4 regions of the Pseudalkalibacillus sp. A8 genome follow, and region 1 is predicted to be linked to each of the others. Evidence: riboswitches for the same ligand, from Rfam matches in the RefSeq annotation. Region 1 holds a riboswitch; each other region holds the start of a gene.
The links. A riboswitch is a leader RNA that binds a small molecule or an ion and turns the genes downstream of it on or off. The one in region 1 is predicted to bind S-adenosylmethionine.
Positions count from the first base shown of each region.

Region 2: another riboswitch for S-adenosylmethionine. It lies ahead of mtnK (S-methyl-5-thioribose kinase); the one in region 1 lies ahead of ACJROX_RS08295 (LLM class flavin-dependent oxidoreductase).
Region 3: another riboswitch for S-adenosylmethionine. It lies ahead of msrA (peptide-methionine (S)-S-oxide reductase MsrA); the one in region 1 lies ahead of ACJROX_RS08295 (LLM class flavin-dependent oxidoreductase).
Region 4: another riboswitch for S-adenosylmethionine. It lies ahead of metK (methionine adenosyltransferase); the one in region 1 lies ahead of ACJROX_RS08295 (LLM class flavin-dependent oxidoreductase).

Region 1 is NZ_CP174509.1:1,601,566-1,605,782, reverse strand. Features, by position in the region: gene ACJROX_RS08300 (sodium:solute symporter family transporter) at 1-1,052, opposite strand, end outside; gene ACJROX_RS08295 (LLM class flavin-dependent oxidoreductase) at 1,167-2,552, opposite strand; SAM riboswitch class I at 2,647-2,751, opposite strand; SAM riboswitch class I at 2,857-2,961, opposite strand; gene ACJROX_RS08290 (hypothetical protein) at 3,257-3,427, opposite strand; gene ACJROX_RS08285 (LysR family transcriptional regulator) at 3,810-4,217, opposite strand, start outside.
Region 2 is NZ_CP174509.1:1,190,185-1,194,401, forward strand. Features, by position in the region: gene ACJROX_RS06215 (2,3-diketo-5-methylthiopentyl-1-phosphate enolase) at 1-389, opposite strand, end outside; SAM riboswitch class I at 501-612, opposite strand; gene tnpB (IS200/IS605 family element RNA-guided endonuclease TnpB) at 758-1,909, opposite strand; SAM riboswitch class I at 2,220-2,349, shown strand; gene mtnK (S-methyl-5-thioribose kinase) at 2,507-3,715, shown strand; gene mtnA (S-methyl-5-thioribose-1-phosphate isomerase) at 3,720-4,217, shown strand, end outside.
Region 3 is NZ_CP174509.1:4,452,465-4,456,681, forward strand. Features, by position in the region: gene ACJROX_RS22885 (DUF72 domain-containing protein) at 1-300, opposite strand, end outside; gene ACJROX_RS22890 (SGNH/GDSL hydrolase family protein) at 471-1,703, opposite strand; gene msrA (peptide-methionine (S)-S-oxide reductase MsrA) at 1,820-2,290, opposite strand; SAM riboswitch class I at 2,405-2,526, opposite strand; gene ACJROX_RS22900 (small, acid-soluble spore protein, alpha/beta type) at 2,711-2,905, opposite strand; gene ACJROX_RS22905 (divergent PAP2 family protein) at 3,716-4,183, opposite strand.
Region 4 is NZ_CP174509.1:4,249,830-4,254,046, reverse strand. Features, by position in the region: gene pckA (phosphoenolpyruvate carboxykinase (ATP)) at 1-1,490, opposite strand, end outside; SAM riboswitch class I at 1,778-1,872, shown strand; gene metK (methionine adenosyltransferase) at 2,094-3,287, shown strand; gene ACJROX_RS21815 (glycosyltransferase family 4 protein) at 3,351-4,217, opposite strand, start outside.

The DNA.
Region 1 (4,217 bases):
CCAAGATACAGGCTGTCCGTCGTCGAAAGGATCGCTGAAATGATGCCTGTCACCATGATTGCAACGACGATCGGATGAAATGCCTCGATCAGGTACAACGGAATCGCCTTATCTGCTGCATCCAAGTTCGGCAGGATGACACGGGCAGCAAGACCGGCAAAGACCGTCAGCGTCGACAACAAGAACAATGAGATCCCGGCAGACAGTGTGAACGGCCGCAGCTGTTTCGCATCATCGAGCGTCAGAATTTTATTCATCAGATGCGGCAATAGTACGAAACTGAACAACAGCCACTGGATGGACAGGATCGAAAATCCGCTTGAAAAAGGACCGTCACTTGTTGATGTCGCGGATAGCAATTGCGGACTTGCCGAAGCAAGCTGTCCTTGGAGCTTACCGAATACCCCAAGGCCGCCTCCGATCGTCCATAGCAATGAAACGAATATGACGACGGATGTGATCGACATGATGATGCCCTGGATGCCGTCACTTACCAACTGCGCGAATGCACCGCCCCAGCCGACATAAAGGATCGTAATCACTACTCCAAGTACGACTCCCCACGTATATGGGATACCGATGATCGTTTCGAACATCGTCGCAAGACCGACGTTCTGACCGACGATATAATAAACGTTGAACAGGATCAACAACGCGACGAGGACGCGGATGGTGCTGCTTTTATAACGAGAACCGAGCCATTCCGGGAGCGTTACGACCCCTCCGTTTTTTTGACCGTATTTCCAGAATGTCTTGCCGAACAAGAGCAGTCCGAACCAGGAGACGCCGAAACAGCCGAGGGTCCACCATAACGCAGAGTACCCGTACGTATACGCCCAACCTGGCACCCCGAGGAAAAGATTGGCACTGGCATAGGATGCCCCGAAGCTCATCCCGACGATCCACGGATTCACCTTCCCTTTCGCGATTGTGAACCCGACGAGCGTACGGCTATGGACAGCTCCTTTCTTCCCGAGCCAGATGACGAATATGAAATAAGCGATGAGCAGTGTGATCGTTATCCAGATAAATGATGTCGCGTATGATCCCATTTATGATTTCCCCTCCTTACTTTCCTTCGGGTATAGGTGATTCCATAGTCCAAGTCCTACAATCCAAAATGCTGCAAGTCCGATAAAATAGAAAGTTAACATGCTATCCCGCCTTTAAACCGTTTCAAGTTCTTTGCGCTTACGATATTGTGTTCCAGTATGTGTGTCAGGGAGGTGTGTCTTCCCAGATCCGAACAATTTCTCCCGATAGGTTCCTTCTTCATAATCCTTTTGAACGAGGCCTCTTTCTTGTAAAATCGGTACGACCAGCTCGATGAAGTCCTTGAATGTTCCCGGTGCCAATGTATAAGCGATATTAAAGCCATCGACATCCGCTTCCCTTACCCAGCGTTCGAGTTCATCAGCGACTTGTTCCGGTGAGCCGACGACAAGAGGTCCGCGTCCACCAAGCCCGACATGCTTCGCCAGTTCCTCCACCGTCCATCGTTTTTCCGGATCGGCTGTCGTAAAGATTTCAACCGCTGACCGCATCGAATCGTTCTCGATATATTCAAGTGTTTGGTCCGGTTCCAATTGTGAATAATCGATCCCAGTCCAACCGCCCAGGAGCGCCAATGCTCCGTCATAGCTCACGTAGCTCTTCTGTTCTTCATGCTTTCGTTTCGCCTCTTCTTCCGTCCGGCCGACGATCGGTGTAAACACAGTGAATACCTTGATGCTATCCCGACCACGTCCACTCTCTTCTGCCTTTTGACGGATATCATCGACCGTCTTTCTTACGATCTGTGGTGTCGGACCTGCGACAAAGACACATTCCGCGTGGTGTGATGCGAATTTCCTTCCACGAGGTGATGCTCCTGCCTGGTAAAGGACCGGCGTACGTTGCGGTGAAGGATCACAGAGATGAATACCTTTGACGCGGAAGTGCTTCCCATCATGATCGATCTCATGCACTTTTTCAGGATCGGCAAACACTCTCGTATCTTTGTCGTGCTTAACCGCATCGTCCTCCCAGCTGCCTTCCCACAGCTTATAGACCACTTCCAGGAATTCCTCCGCAAGCTCATAACGGTTATCATGCCCGATCTGCTGGCTCAGTCCATAATTCCGTGCAGCACTGTCGAGATAGGAAGAAACGATATTCCAGGCAACCCGTCCGTTTGTCAGATGATCAAGTGTCGAGAACCGTCTTGCCAACGTGTAAGGCTGTTCATAGGTCAACGTGTACGTAAGGCCGAAACTGAGATTCTTGGTCGCTTGCGCCATCGCTGGAACAAGCAGAAGCGGATCATTGACCGGAACCTGGACACCCTGGCGTACTGCAGCGTTCCGACTTCCTTTGTACACATCGTAAACACCGACGACATCCGCCAGGAACAGTCCATCGAATTTCCCTTTTTCAAGCAGTTGTCCGAGCTCCACCCAGTAATTGATGTCGTTATAACGGTCCGATTGGTCCTCCGGGTGCGCCCATAACCCCGGTGATTGATGTCCTGCACAAGCCATATCAAATGCATTCAACAGAATTCGTTTTGTCATTTCTTCTCCTCCTCAAGGATTGTTGTAAGTTTTTTTGAAAAAGAAAAAACCTCTTCTGAAAATAAGAAGAGGTCGTTGGTCACGTCTAAGGCTCTTCTTATCTTTCAAGCGTAAAAGCTTGCTGGAATTGGCACAGTACTTTGATAAGTCTGTTGCCGAGGCTTCATCGGGCCAGTCCCTCTGCCTCTCTGGATAAGAAATCACTATTCATTTAGAGTCGGTGGTACACGTGCATCCTCCTTTTATAAAATAATAAAACCCCTTCTTAAAAAGAAGAGGTTGAGAATACAGAATCACTCGGCTCTTCTTATCTTTCAAGCATTGGATGCTTGCTGGAGTTGGCACAGTGCTCTAAAAGCCTGCTGCCGAGGTTTCACAGGGCCAGTCCCTCCACCTCTCTGGATAAGAAAAATTCGTTCAGATGAAATTTTTAATATGATTCATAATTTACTACTTACACTTCGACCTGTCAACAGGAAAATTGAATTTTAAAAATATTTTATCAAAAAACTATTGTAATAGCTTGAGAAATATACTCGCTTTCCGCTAGCAATCCGCAAGTATGAAGCGTCCATAGAGCAACTCTATCCGTTTTTTCCGCTCGACTGTCCGTATGAAGCGTCCATAGAGCAACTCCATCCGTTTCTTTGCCCTCGACTGTCCGTATGAAGCGTCCATAGACAACCTATCTGTTTCTTTGCCCTCTACTGTCCGTTGACTACGATAATTAATGGAAGCAGCAAGTTATCTGAAGTGAACTGAAGCTCTGTTCCCTGTACCGCCCATTGCTCTCCTCCATAAGGGAGGAAAGCGTCGAAATAGATCTGTGTTGTTGAAACGGTTCCAGTAATTTTCCCACAAACTTTCAGAAACAAAAAATCATGATAAGTACAAAGTAAATCACCATTTTATCCCCTTAAGCCAGTTCAATATATTGGCCTTCCGTTCCTTTTTCGGCCGATCATCTATACATCGATTCAGGATCGCTTCATGCGGCGAACAGATTGGACACAACTGGAAAATTTCATAAGGAGGAAAATAAGATTGATAACGAACAAAATGTTTCTCAATAGAGCATCACCTCCAAGAGCATGATACTCTATTCTATTAAACTAGCAGGAGATCGGTTTGTGCTGATGATAGAGAAAATAGTTTTTTCAGTCAATAGAATGACTTGATTTTAGGCTTTGTACTCTTCATTGTTGATTTCTACGAAATTTCGCTATTGAAATATCAACAACATAGCGGCATCTAATTTTAAAAGTCTTCATTCATGTCGATGCTTTCTATGAATCTGACAAACTCCCGTACCATATTCAAATTCAAGGATTCCTTATGGTATAGCATCCACGTTTTCCTCAATAATGGTTCTTCCTCTTTTGTATTCAGATCGATGGTATATAATCCTTCCGTATCTCTTAAAATCATGCTCGGCATGATCGCATACCCTAAACCGTTAAGCACCATCTCCTTACACGTATCGACCTTATCCACTTCGATATTGATCAATGGGGGATGTGGATAATTTTCAGACCACCAGTCATCGATTACGCTCTTTAGAGAGTATTCGGACCGATAATCGATCCTCGGCAATTCGGGGAGTTCATCCAAATGGATCGGTTCCTTGGAGACGATACATATCGTTTCTTCAAACAATAAATGTTT
Region 2 (4,217 bases), 410 kb from region 1:
GAGATTCCAAATTGCGGACCAGGATACTGAGAAAGCAACAGATCCGATAACTCAATATCGAGCAGCTTGATTTCCCCATCCAATGAAAGTTTACCGAAGATTGTCGTCAAAATGGCCGGGATGTCGTTACTGAAGTTAGCGGAAGGGTAGGCAATCTTGATGATTCCCTTCGTCCGTTTTCCTCCAAAAAAGTGATCCGCTTTTTCGTCTTCAGGAAGGTAGGTGACGTCAATCACTCTCCCTTTATGTATGCTCAACTGCTTTTGCTCCAAAGCTGGCAGGTTCGTCCATGATCCGACTGTCAATCCGAGTGCGATCGATTCCGCTTTTTTCTCAAGATCTTCTTTTTTGTCATGCAGCAGGTAGGTAGCAATGATTTTTTCACTCATGACGTTCACCCTTTCAAGTATTTAACAAATTTTAAAGGTTATCATTCTATTAACCCATATAAAAAACCTCTTCCCACAAGAGGAAGAGGTCGATTGATTGCGGTCTCCATCCTCTCATCTGTCAGCTCTAAAGCTGCGAGAATTAGCACCGTGTTTTTAACTACAGTTAAAAGCCGGTTGCCGGGCTTCTTCGGGCTCGTCCCTCCACCTCTCTTGATAAGAGTCATACGATTGAATTCCAGTTAAATAGATTTATAACACGGATTATTACACGGAAATTCGTGCATGTCAATTCCCTAACTATTATTTTATTTAATTGAACCTCTCGCCACTTAACGACCTTACGGTCTGTTTGAAGTGGGAGATTCCTAAGAGCACCAGTGCAACCACCGGTTCTTAACTAGGCTATCCCCGCAGTTCCTGCGGTTTAATCGTAATGCTTCATTACGAATATTGATACTTGCGTTCATGTCTCGATCGTGATGTTCGCCGCAAGAAGGGCAATCCCATTTACGCAATCCGAGATTTTTAACATCTTTGTTTTTGTATCCGCACTTTGAACATAGTTGACTAGAGGGAAAATTTTTTGCGACAATGACCACTTGTTTGCCATACCACTTCGCTTTGTATTCAAGCATCATACGGAATTTCGACCAACTAACCTCACTGATAGATTTGGCTAAATGGTGGTTTTTCAATAGATTCCTTACTTGTAAATCTTCTATACCGATGATGTCGTGGTTTTTGACAATACCGGTCGAGATTTTATGCAAGTCATCCATTCTTGCATTGGTGATTTTCTCATGCAGTCGTGCAACCTTTATCCGTTGCTTATGCCAGTTGGAAGAACCCTTTTTACGCCTTGAAAGCGTACGTTGTGCTTTGGCTAATTTCTTTTCAAGTTTGCAAAAATAGTTGTGATTCTTATGTATTGTTCCATCAGACAAAATCGCAAAGTCCTTGAGGCCAACATCGATCCCTAAAGCTGAACCGGTTTTAGGTAACGCTTCAACCTCTGTTTCAACAAGGATGGATACAAAATATTTTCCGGTTGGATGACGTCGAACCGTGACATTCAGGATACGACCTTCAACCTCACGACTTTTGGCAAACCTGACTAAGCCAAGTTTAGGCAACTTGATTTTGTTGCCTACAATCGCAATATTGCCGTTCGTGTGCTTTGTTGTGTAGGATTGTACATTATTCTTTTTAGACTTAAATCGTGGTGCTTTGTTTTGTTTCTTGAAGAATCGAGTATACGAATCAGCAAGATTTTTAAGAGAGGATTGTATAGCAATGCTGTCAACTTCTTTTAACCAAACCAATTTTTTCTTAAGTTGTGTTAATTGAGAAGAGCAAGTGTTATACGATAACCCTTTGCCTGTTTCACGGTAGGTATCGTTCCATTGAGCTAAAAAATGATTAAACACAAAACGAGAACAACCAATGGTTTTAGCGATTAAGATTTCCTGTTCTTTGTTTGGATAGATCCGAAACTTATACGCTTTTTTGATTAACATGGCTGATCATCTCGCTTAAAGGGAATGTATGTTCTTATTCTAACACAACGAGGTCCACTTTGCCTAACCCCAACCGACATTCATCTCCCACCTACTCATTGGGATACGCCCTTCACATTCCTTGAGGTGGGAGTCTTCTGTCGGTAAACGATAAAATTAGTGAGAGGTTTTGAGAAGTTAAGCGTTTGGATCATTCCTTAACAGGATATTTTTCTTTTCTTGGAAAAACCTGTTGACAGTTGAGAAGGTGTTCTGTAATATTCTTTTCAAGTTAGTTTTTACATTCCAATAATCATAAATTTCATAAAATCTCTTATCAAGAGCAGGCTGAGGGAATTGGCCCTATGACGCCCAGCAACCGACCTTTCTATTTAAGGATTCTAGAAAAGGCACGGTGCTACTTCCAACAGGATGAAACCATACATCCTGGTAGATGAGAGGGACGAAGACTACATACCTTCAACCTCTTTCATCGGAAAGAGGTTTTTTTTTGCACTATAAACCCTTTCTTAAGTATAAGTGCAACTAAGGCTCAGCCATCGCTGCAGGCTTGGCTTCGCAAGTTTTCTTTATATCCAAAATAAGGAGGTTTCTCTTATGTTAACGAAGCAATCAACCTATGAACCTTTCACAACAGAGACGGTCGTGGCGTACTTGAAAGATGGAAATTTCATCTCTAAGGACAGTCCGGTGACATGTTACGAGATCGGTGACGGAAATCTCAATTATGTATTCCATGTAAAAGAAGATGATACCGGGCAGTCGTTAATTGCCAAGCAGGCACTCCCATACGCAAAAGTAGTCGGCGAATCCTGGCCGTTGACGCTAGACCGGGCACGGATCGAAAGTGAATCATTGAAAGAGGCAGCAAAATACGTACCCGATCTTGTCCCTGAGGTCTATGGGACAGATGAGGTTTACGCCGTAACGATCATGGAGGACTTGTCAGACTATATCATACTGAGAAAAGGGCTGATAGAAGGCAGAAAGTATCCGAAACTTGCTACTGATATCGGGAAATTCATCGCCCATACCTTATTCCATACATCCGATTTTGGACTGGATCCAAGTGAGAAAAAACTGCTCGCTTCCAAATTCGTTAACCCTGAACTTTGTAAAATCACCGAGGATCTCGTATTTACAGATCCATTTTTCGATCACGACACCAACGATTTTCCTGAGGAACTACGTCCAGAGGTCGAAGCATTATGGGCGGATGATGAACTGAAGCTTGAAGCGGCGAAGCTCAAGCATCTCTTTCTTACAAAAGCGGAAGCGCTGATACATGGTGACCTGCATTCCGGAAGTATTTTCGCCACCGAAGATTCGACGAAAGTGATCGATCCTGAGTTCAGCTTTTTCGGTCCAATCGGGTTCGATGTCGGTGCCTTTATCGCCAATCTGATCCTGAACAGTCTGGCACAGGAAGCCAGGATTGAAGATGAAGCTGTCCGTCGTGATTTTCAAGCCTACCTGCTCGATGTAATCGAAGAAACTTGGAACGTGTTCACAGCGGAGTTTACGAAATTATGGGTTGATAAAGGGAAAGATCCATTCCTTGCAGTGTCTGGATATCTCGATGCTGTGTTAGATGAAATCCTTCAGGAGACGGTTGGTTTTGCAGGAAATAAGATCATCAGACGGACGATCGGCCTTTCACATGTAGAGGACATCCATGGCATCGAAGACCCGGAAAAACGGTTGAATGTCCAACGGGAGTCCCTTAAGACCGGGAGGCATCTGATCCTTAACCGACATTATGTGAACACCATCGAAGACCTCATCAACTTGGTAAAAGGAGTTTAACAGAATGATAGAAACAGATTTTATCCGCTCAGTAAGATGGGAAAACAATCGAGTCGTATTGCTCGACCAACAAAAGCTGCCCCTCAAAACAGAATATATACATCTGGATGATGTGAAGGGGGTATGGGAAAGCATCCATTCGTTGAAAGTGAGGGGAGCTCCAGCGATTGGAATTGCTGCAGCATTCGGCCTTGCGCTCTGGGCGAGCAAGTTTGCGGGACAATCGATTGAAGATTTCAGAACAGGTCTCCGGATACAGCGGGATTACCTGGCAAGTTCCCGGCCGACAGCGGTCAACCTGTTCTGGGCAATCGATCGGGTCGTCGCAGCTGCATTCCATGCGAAAATAGTCGAAGAGGCGAAGCAGACTGTTCTAGCAGAAGCCCTTGCAATCCAAACCGAGGACGAAGCGGTGTGCAGAAAGATCGGCGAATATGGCTTATCACTCCTTCAACAAGGGGATACTGTTTTGACGCACTGCAATGCGGGCGGGATTGCGACT
Region 3 (4,217 bases), 2.9 Mb from region 1:
TTCTAGTGGTCTGATAGACTCTTTATATAGCCGGTACATCTCCTCTTCACTTGAGAAAGGAATATCCCCTCTTGAATGGCCAGTCATCCCCTGGTATGCCTTGACCACGTATGAAAAACGATCCGGGGTTTCTTTCACCCATTTTTCATAGTTTTTCACCGGTTGGACAGCGTAAAAAGCTGAATCGATTTCTACGGTCGGAAAAAAACTGCTGTAGGTCTGCAATTTTTCATTTGATTTGATATCTGCTGGGTAAAGTGAATCGTGGTCACCCCAACCAGTCAGTCCAATCTCAATCATGTCACTGAATCCTTTCCTATGAATATCGATAATAGATACCTTATATTTTGAGTCGTCTCAATGAAAAGTGCAAGTATTTAATGCGTTATCAGGAACCAAGTATAATCACGCCGATCGGTGCTTTTATACCACTAAAAAAAGAGCCCTTTATCGAGAGCTCTTCTTGTATATTATTCAAACATTGAAAGGTCTACAGTCTCAGCCATTACCTCATATCCAGCGTCATTCGGATGCAGATGATCTCCCGCATCATATTTAGGAAGATAGCGTTCAGGGTCTTCTGGATCCCTCAGTGCTTTGTCAAAGTCGATGACACCATCAAACTCTCCACTTGTCCTGATCCAGTCATTGACCTCCTTACGGGTTTTTTCCTTTTCCGGTGTGTACATTCCTGATCCTTTGAAAGGGGTTAAGGTCCCGCCATAAATTTTAAGCCCCTTGTCATGAGAAGCATCGATGATATCCTTCATTCTTTCAATGATTTTTTCCGAATCATACTCAGGATGATGCCTTATATCATTCAACCCTTGATTGAGGATCACTGCCTTTACCCCTGTTTGGCTGAAAACATCCTGCTCTAGTCTTGCCAGGGCATTCTCACCTTTGTCGGGTAGACTGTTGATCAAATGATTAGCAGAAACGCCAGCATTCAATACAGACATTTTGGTGTCTGTTTCCTGATTGAACCGTTCTGCTAAAAAGTCAGTCCATCGATGGTTGGCATTCTGCTCCGAATGATTTCCATTGGCAATTGAACTTCCCAAGACAACAATCGAGCCTTTTACAGTAGAATCTGGGATGACGTCCACCCCATCCAGCCAAAACCAAGCTTCTTCTTTTGTTTTAAATGCAGAAGCATCAGAGTCTGTAACATGATCTCCTGTTGAAATATATGTTGTTTGCATCGAACGGGGATGCCAGGTTGCAGGTCCGGTTTTATCACGGACATAAACACTGACCGCGAGGTTTTTGGCATTCTTGACCTTAAAGGACATCGGATCACTGAATTCTTTTCCCCCTGCAGGGATTGTGACTTTTTGATCACCTCCGAATGTAACCTTGCGATTTGTCCCCGGAATGATTTCAGCTCCTTTTTTTGAAACAGCAACATTTATCTTGTCGATTGTTAACGGTTCTGAACCGAATGTATTAGAAAGACGTATGCGCATTTTTTCACCATCGGTATGAGGATGAATGATGAAACGAATCGTTTGGTTTTCAAATCCTCTTTGGGATACCCCGTCTTCAAAAGGGGCTTGCATACTTGCAGACCAAGCGCCTACCCAGTTTCCTTCATCCTGTCCTTTTTCGGTTGAAGATCCTATATCTCCATAAGCAGCCATGCATACAGAAAGTAAAATGATAATCCCGCTTGCGAGAACAAAATACTGTAAACGTAACATAAATTCCTTGCCCTTCATATCTTGTCAATTTTCTCTCCTAAGAGAGTTTATTCGACAATTATAAACCCTTTCTTGGGGTAAAACCAAGGAAAGGGTATTTGAGCTGGACACCATTACTACATGCCGCAAGCGACCGAACCATTCTTTTGTAAATACTTTTGATGATCCTCTTCTGCATCATAGAAGATCGAAGCTTCTTGGATTTCGGTTACAATCGGAAGCTTAAAGACAGCTTTTTCTTCCAATTCCTTGATTTTTTCTGCGGCTAGATATTGTTGATTTGCATCTGTATAAAAAATGACTGAACGATATTGATGACCAATATCCAGGCCCTGTCTATTTCGTGTGGTAGGGTCATGGACTTCAAAGAAAGTGTTGAGCAATTCGGAATAGGAGATCACGGCAGGATCATATTGGATCTTGACTGCCTCCGCATGGCCTGTTTCTCCAGTCTTCACATGCTCATATGTTGGATTCTCGACATGACCGCCTGTAAAACCTACACGTGTCGAGATAACCCCTTCAAATTTTTCAAAGAATGCTTCAACTCCCCAGAAGCATCCAGCTCCAAAAATAGCTGTTTTCACTTATCATCTTTCCTTTCATAATAACGAAACTTCTATCGAGAGCTTTTCGTATATGCACGAAAAAACCCTTTTCTTATCCAGTAAGAAAAGGGTTCGTAAATATCTTTAACGATCCTCTCATCTTCTAGGATGTTTGATCATCCTACAGGAATTGGCACCGTTCTCCTCAATCTATGGATTGATTCGATGGTTGCCGGGCATCAAAGGGCCAGTCCCTCCGCCTCTCTGGATAAGAAGTTTTCATTATTCATTTTAGTTTGATTATCATCTTACCACGTTTAAGCAACGAAGTAAAGAATGATTTATGATTAAACCATTTTACTTTAGTTTCCGTTGACTATAGTTTATGATATGACCTCGCATTTGGTGAATGGATTTTTCAAAGAGACCAAAAATTGGTCTCTTATTTAGAAAGCAATGTTATTGCTTCGGTTTATTGCTTAGTTGCTGTTCAGCCATTCCGACTAGACGTTTGGTCATCTGTCCGCCAACAGCACCATTTGCTCGTGAGGTAGTATTTGCACCAGGTTGAACACCCATCTCATTAGCAGTTTCTTGCTTCATCTGATTCAATGAATTCTCTGCATTAGGTACCAAAGGTTTATTTCTTGCCACGATACATCACTCCACACGGTTATTCGAGTAATGAAAAATTACTCAACTTTAATTTAACCTAAAGGATATGTTTTAATTAGATGAAATCTTTCCTAAATCTTTATATACTGGTAATCGATCAAAATGTTTTATCGTTTTTCAATCTCAATCGGTACAAAATCGGGGGCGTTTTTTTACTTTATAACAATTGCTTGTCCTCTTCACTACGATCTTTTTGAAAGGGGTAACACATATAATAGATGATAAGGAAGAAATTGATAATTATTTATTAGAAATCTGTGTTGATAAAAGAAAGGAGAGTTATAACACAGTTTCTTTTGGTATCATGTAGTTCTCTTTCCTTCAAATATCGGTTATAATAAAATCAGATAAGATGGAATACAGTATAAAAGACCGTAGGTGCTGGTAACACCAACGGTCATGCAATAGACGGTTCCCTGCAAGGGGATCGACTAAGGGTAGAATAATCCACCTGAGCCGACTAACTCAAGGGTGGATTATTTTTTATGATTAAACGACAGTACTACAACAATTAAAGTTGTAAACGCGCAAGTGAACATCAACGCTTCAAATACCGTCATGCAGCACCACCCCCTTCCGATTGGGAGTGTGCCGACCACCCTTGAGAAATCCTATTCTATTGCTGATTTATTATAACATAGAAAAGCGCTAACAATCAGTCGGTGTTCAAGAGACTAGATTTTTGCGATCATTTAAACTGAGACAAACCTTTTTTAATATTCACTTCCTTTTCGATACAACTAAGTGATGTCCAGTCCAACACCCTAAACGAACAAAAGTCCAGTCCTTTCACCTATTTTCACATTTAGCAGAAATATAACCTAAAATAGCTCCTAAAATTGCACCACCAAGAACCTCGATCGGTTGATGTCCTAACATCTCCTTCAGTTCCTTATCCCTTTGAACAAACTCAAAGCTCGGAAAATCACCTGAAAATGCAGCGAATTCATCCTCCAAATCGTTCACAAGTTGAGCAATTTCACCTGTGTGACGACGGATCCCTTGGGCATCATACATGACGAGCATACCAAAAATGGTTGCCAGTGCTGTTTCCGTGTGACGCGACCCTTTATTGGTTGCTATATAAGTAGCCAGTGATGATACGCCCGCTGAATGGGAGCTTGGCATCCCACCTGTCGTAACCACCTGTTTAATATCCCACTTACCCGTCAACCTCTTATGCGTCAGGATCTTCAGGCCTTGTGCAATTCCAATCGCCGAAAGCGCGGTCAATATCCCTCTGTTCATCTTCTGCATAAACTTAGGCCCTCCATTATAAAATCATCTTTGT
Region 4 (4,217 bases), 2.6 Mb from region 1:
TGATCATATGCTTCTGGATTATCCCATGTTTTCTTTGGTTGCAATATTTCCCCTGGTACTCCAGGACAGCTTGTCGGGATGTGAAGTCCGAAGACAGGGTCAGTCACCGTATCTGCTGAACGCAATTCGCCTTCTAAAGCTGCTTGGACCATTGCCCTTGTATGAGTCAGATCCATTCTCTTCCCTACACCGTATTCACCGCCGGACCAGCCTGTGTTGACCAAGTACACATCAACATCATGTTGAGCGATCTTTTCGCCAAGCATTTTTGCATATCTTTCAGCATGCAATGGCAGGAATGGGGAGCCAAAGCATGTCGAGAATGTCGCTTGTGGCGATGTGACGCCGCGTTCTGTCCCTGCTAGTTTACTCGTATATCCTGATAAGAAATGGTACATCGCTTGTTCTTTTGTAAGTTTACTGATTGGGGGCAATACGCCGAAAGCATCTGCTGTCAAGAAAATGATCGTGTTCGGATTCCCGGCAACACTCGGAGTGATGATATTCGGAATTGCGTCAATCGGATAAGCTGCTCGTGTATTTTCAGTCAATGACGTGTTGTTGTAATCGACCATTCGTGAATCCTCATCAGAGACAACATTTTCAAGTACTGTCCCGAAACGGATCGCATTCCAGATTTGTGGCTCTTTTTCCTGGGAGAGGTTCACACACTTTGCGTAGCAGCCTCCCTCAATATTGAAAATTCCATTGTTCGCCCAACCATGTTCATCGTCACCGATGAGACGGCGGTTAGGATCAGCGGATAAAGTCGTCTTTCCAGTTCCGCTCAGACCGAAGAATAATGCGACATCACCTTCTACGCCAACGTTTGCTGAACAGTGCATAGAAAGGATATCTTTTTCAGGAAGCATGTAGTTCATCACTGAAAAGATGGATTTTTTAATTTCACCGGCGTACTCAGTACCTCCGATCAGCACAATACGCTTTTCAAATGATATGATAATGAATGTTTCGGAATTTGTGCCATCTACTTCTGGATCAGCATTGAACCCAGGTGCTGAAATAACCTGGAACTCCGGTGTGAAGCTATTTAAATCGCTTTCATTCGGTCGGATGAAAAGTTGGCGGGCAAATAAATTATGCCATGCGTATTCATTGATGACTTGAAGAGGGAGCTGGAATGCTTTATCGGCACCAGCAAATCCTTGAAATACGAATGTTTCGTCTTTGTTGGTTAAGTATTCGATTACTTTCTTATATAGGTTATTGAATTTTTCTTCATCAATCGGTTGGTTCACGGATCCCCAATCAATTTTATCTTTTACAGATGACTCCATGACAATGAACTTATCTTTAGGAGAACGCCCTGTATATTTACCGGTTTCAACTTGCAGAGCACCTGTCGATGTAAGTACACCCTCGCTTCTGGCGATTGCTCTTTCTACTAATCTTGGAGTCGATAAATTTTTGTTTGTAGATGCTTTACTTAATAACTCATCTGTTAGAGAGGTAAATTGTGCTGTATTCATATAAACCCATCCTTTTTCACATAAAGTTTAAACCAATACTTGCTTAACTGGGAATTAGTATAACATATTTATTTTAATAATGTATACTATTTTTCCGTTTTTGTGACATGTTAAACCTTAATTAGGATATAAATAGGCCATGGAACCAATATTGGAATTTTCAGCTTTTTTAGAGTAGTTATTTAAATCGGAACCTGAAAGTGTTTTTGGTTGAAAGCCCATCATTTGGCTTTTGAATTTCGTTGACATAATATAGGTACTGCGTTATGATATTGCGAGAACGGCTACTCTTATTCCGAGTAGGTGGAGGGACAGGCCCAATGAAACCCAGCAACCGACACCTTAACTTAAGGTGAAAAGGTGCTAACCTGAAAAATAAGAGGGTGAAAGGTATACAACGATCCACCTTTCCTCTGAACAGGAAAGGTTTTTTTTCGTTCAATAGGAGAATCCATCCTTTTTTTTAAAAAAAGCTTGAGAATAAATAAGATGTTTCATGCATCAGTTTCAGATGTTATAAACTATTGTTGCACTTTCTCATAAGGAAATGAGTACCGTATCAATTAAAAGCGATACTTTGAAGATCGTCGAGGAGGTTCCGTTATGGCAAAAAGCAGACGTCTTTTTACATCAGAATCGGTCACAGAAGGTCATCCGGACAAGATTTGTGATCAGATTTCCGATGCGATTTTAGACGAAATTTTAGCAAGTGATCCAAATGCACGCGTAGCGTGTGAAACTTCTGTAAACACTGGGCTCGTCCTTGTTGCAGGGGAAATTACGACTTCTACTTACGTAGACATACCGAAAATCGTGCGTGAAACGGTGAAGGGCATCGGTTATACACGTGCGAAGTACGGTTTCGACTATGAAACTTGTGCAGTTCTCACTTCTATTGATGAACAATCTGCTGATATTGCTCAAGGTGTCAACCAGGCCCTTGAAGCAAGAGAAGGATTGATGACAGAAGAAGAAATCGAGGCGATTGGTGCTGGTGACCAAGGTTTGATGTTCGGGTTTGCATGTAATGAAACCAAAGAGTTGATGCCGCTGCCGATTTCATTATCCCACAAGCTCAGTCGTCGGTTGGCTGAAGTTCGTAAAAATGAGGTTGTTCCATATCTACGACCAGATGGAAAAACTCAAGTGACAATTGAGTATGATGAAAATGATAAGCCAGTACACGTGGATACGATCGTCATCTCCACTCAGCATCACCCTGAGGTTACTCTTGATCAAATCAAGCGTGACCTGAAAGAGCATGTCATCAACCCTGTTGTGCCTGTCGAGTTGATTGACGAGAATACGAAATATTTCATCAACCCGACTGGACGTTTTGTCATTGGTGGTCCTCAAGGGGATGCTGGATTGACAGGACGCAAAATCATTGTTGATACGTATGGTGGTTATGCACGTCATGGCGGTGGCGCGTTCTCAGGTAAGGATCCGACAAAAGTTGACCGTTCTGCAGCCTATGCAGCGCGTTATGTGGCGAAAAATATCGTAGCAGCTGGACTAGCGGAAAAGTGTGAGGTTCAACTCGCCTATGCAATCGGGGTCGCCCAACCTGTATCCATTTCTATTGATACATTTGGTACTGGTACAGTATCTGAAGAGAAGCTAGTTGATCTAGTTCGAGACAACTTCGATCTTCGCCCGGCAGGAATCATCAAGATGCTGGATCTTCGCCGTCCGATCTATAAGCAGACAGCAGCTTATGGGCACTTCGGTCGTACGGATATCGAATTGCCATGGGAACAAACGGATAAAGCAGAAATACTTAAAAACAACGCATAGAAAGTTAAACCCTAAGAGGCACTTTGCCGCTCAGGGTTTTTTTGAGTTCAGGAAAGTTTGAGTTTATGAGGCAGGATGAATCTTTTGCTTACTTTCTATGAGTTCGGTATATTCACTTGTAAGCTTACTGGATATTACTTCCCAAGATTGGCTTTTTGCATAAGCTCTTGCATTTGTTGAAATTTGCGCCGAAAGATTAGGGTGTGTCAGGAAGAAAATGATTCTATCTATGAATGCTTGGGGTTCATATGGTTTGACAAGATATCCGTTATGGCCATCAATGACAATATTACGAATGCCCCCACTATCCGTACCGATTACCGGTGTTGCACATGCCATCGATTCCAATACGACATTTCCAAATGTTTCAGTTGGAGAAGGAAATATAAATAAATCTGAAATGCTATATGCCATTGATAGCTCTTTACTTCGCAAGTACCCTGTAAACAGGACATTGTGGAAAGTTTTCAGTGCGCTTTTTAAATCAACTTCACTAGGTCCTTCTCCTACAATCAACCAACATACTTTATCTTGCCACTTTTGAGGGAATTTCCTAATGATTTCAATCAAGGTTTGGATATCTTTTTCAGGTGCGAGTCTGCCGATATAGCTTAATACGATTTTGTCATGCGGGATTTTGTATTTCACTCGGAAACTACTTGTATTATGGTAAGGATGATAAATGGAGGTATCTACTCCTCGCCCCCAAATTCCTAAGCGTTCAAAACCCTTAGAGCTTAGATGATGAAGTGTTTCTTGTGAGGGTACATACGTCTTTTCAAAGTAACGATGAAACCAAGATAAGTATTTCCACCACCAATCAGTAGCCCATTGCAGATGATAATAGGACAAATAATGATCAAAGTTCGTGTGGTATGAAGCAACCATTGTAATATCATGTTTACGACCAAAATTTAATCCGTATAAACC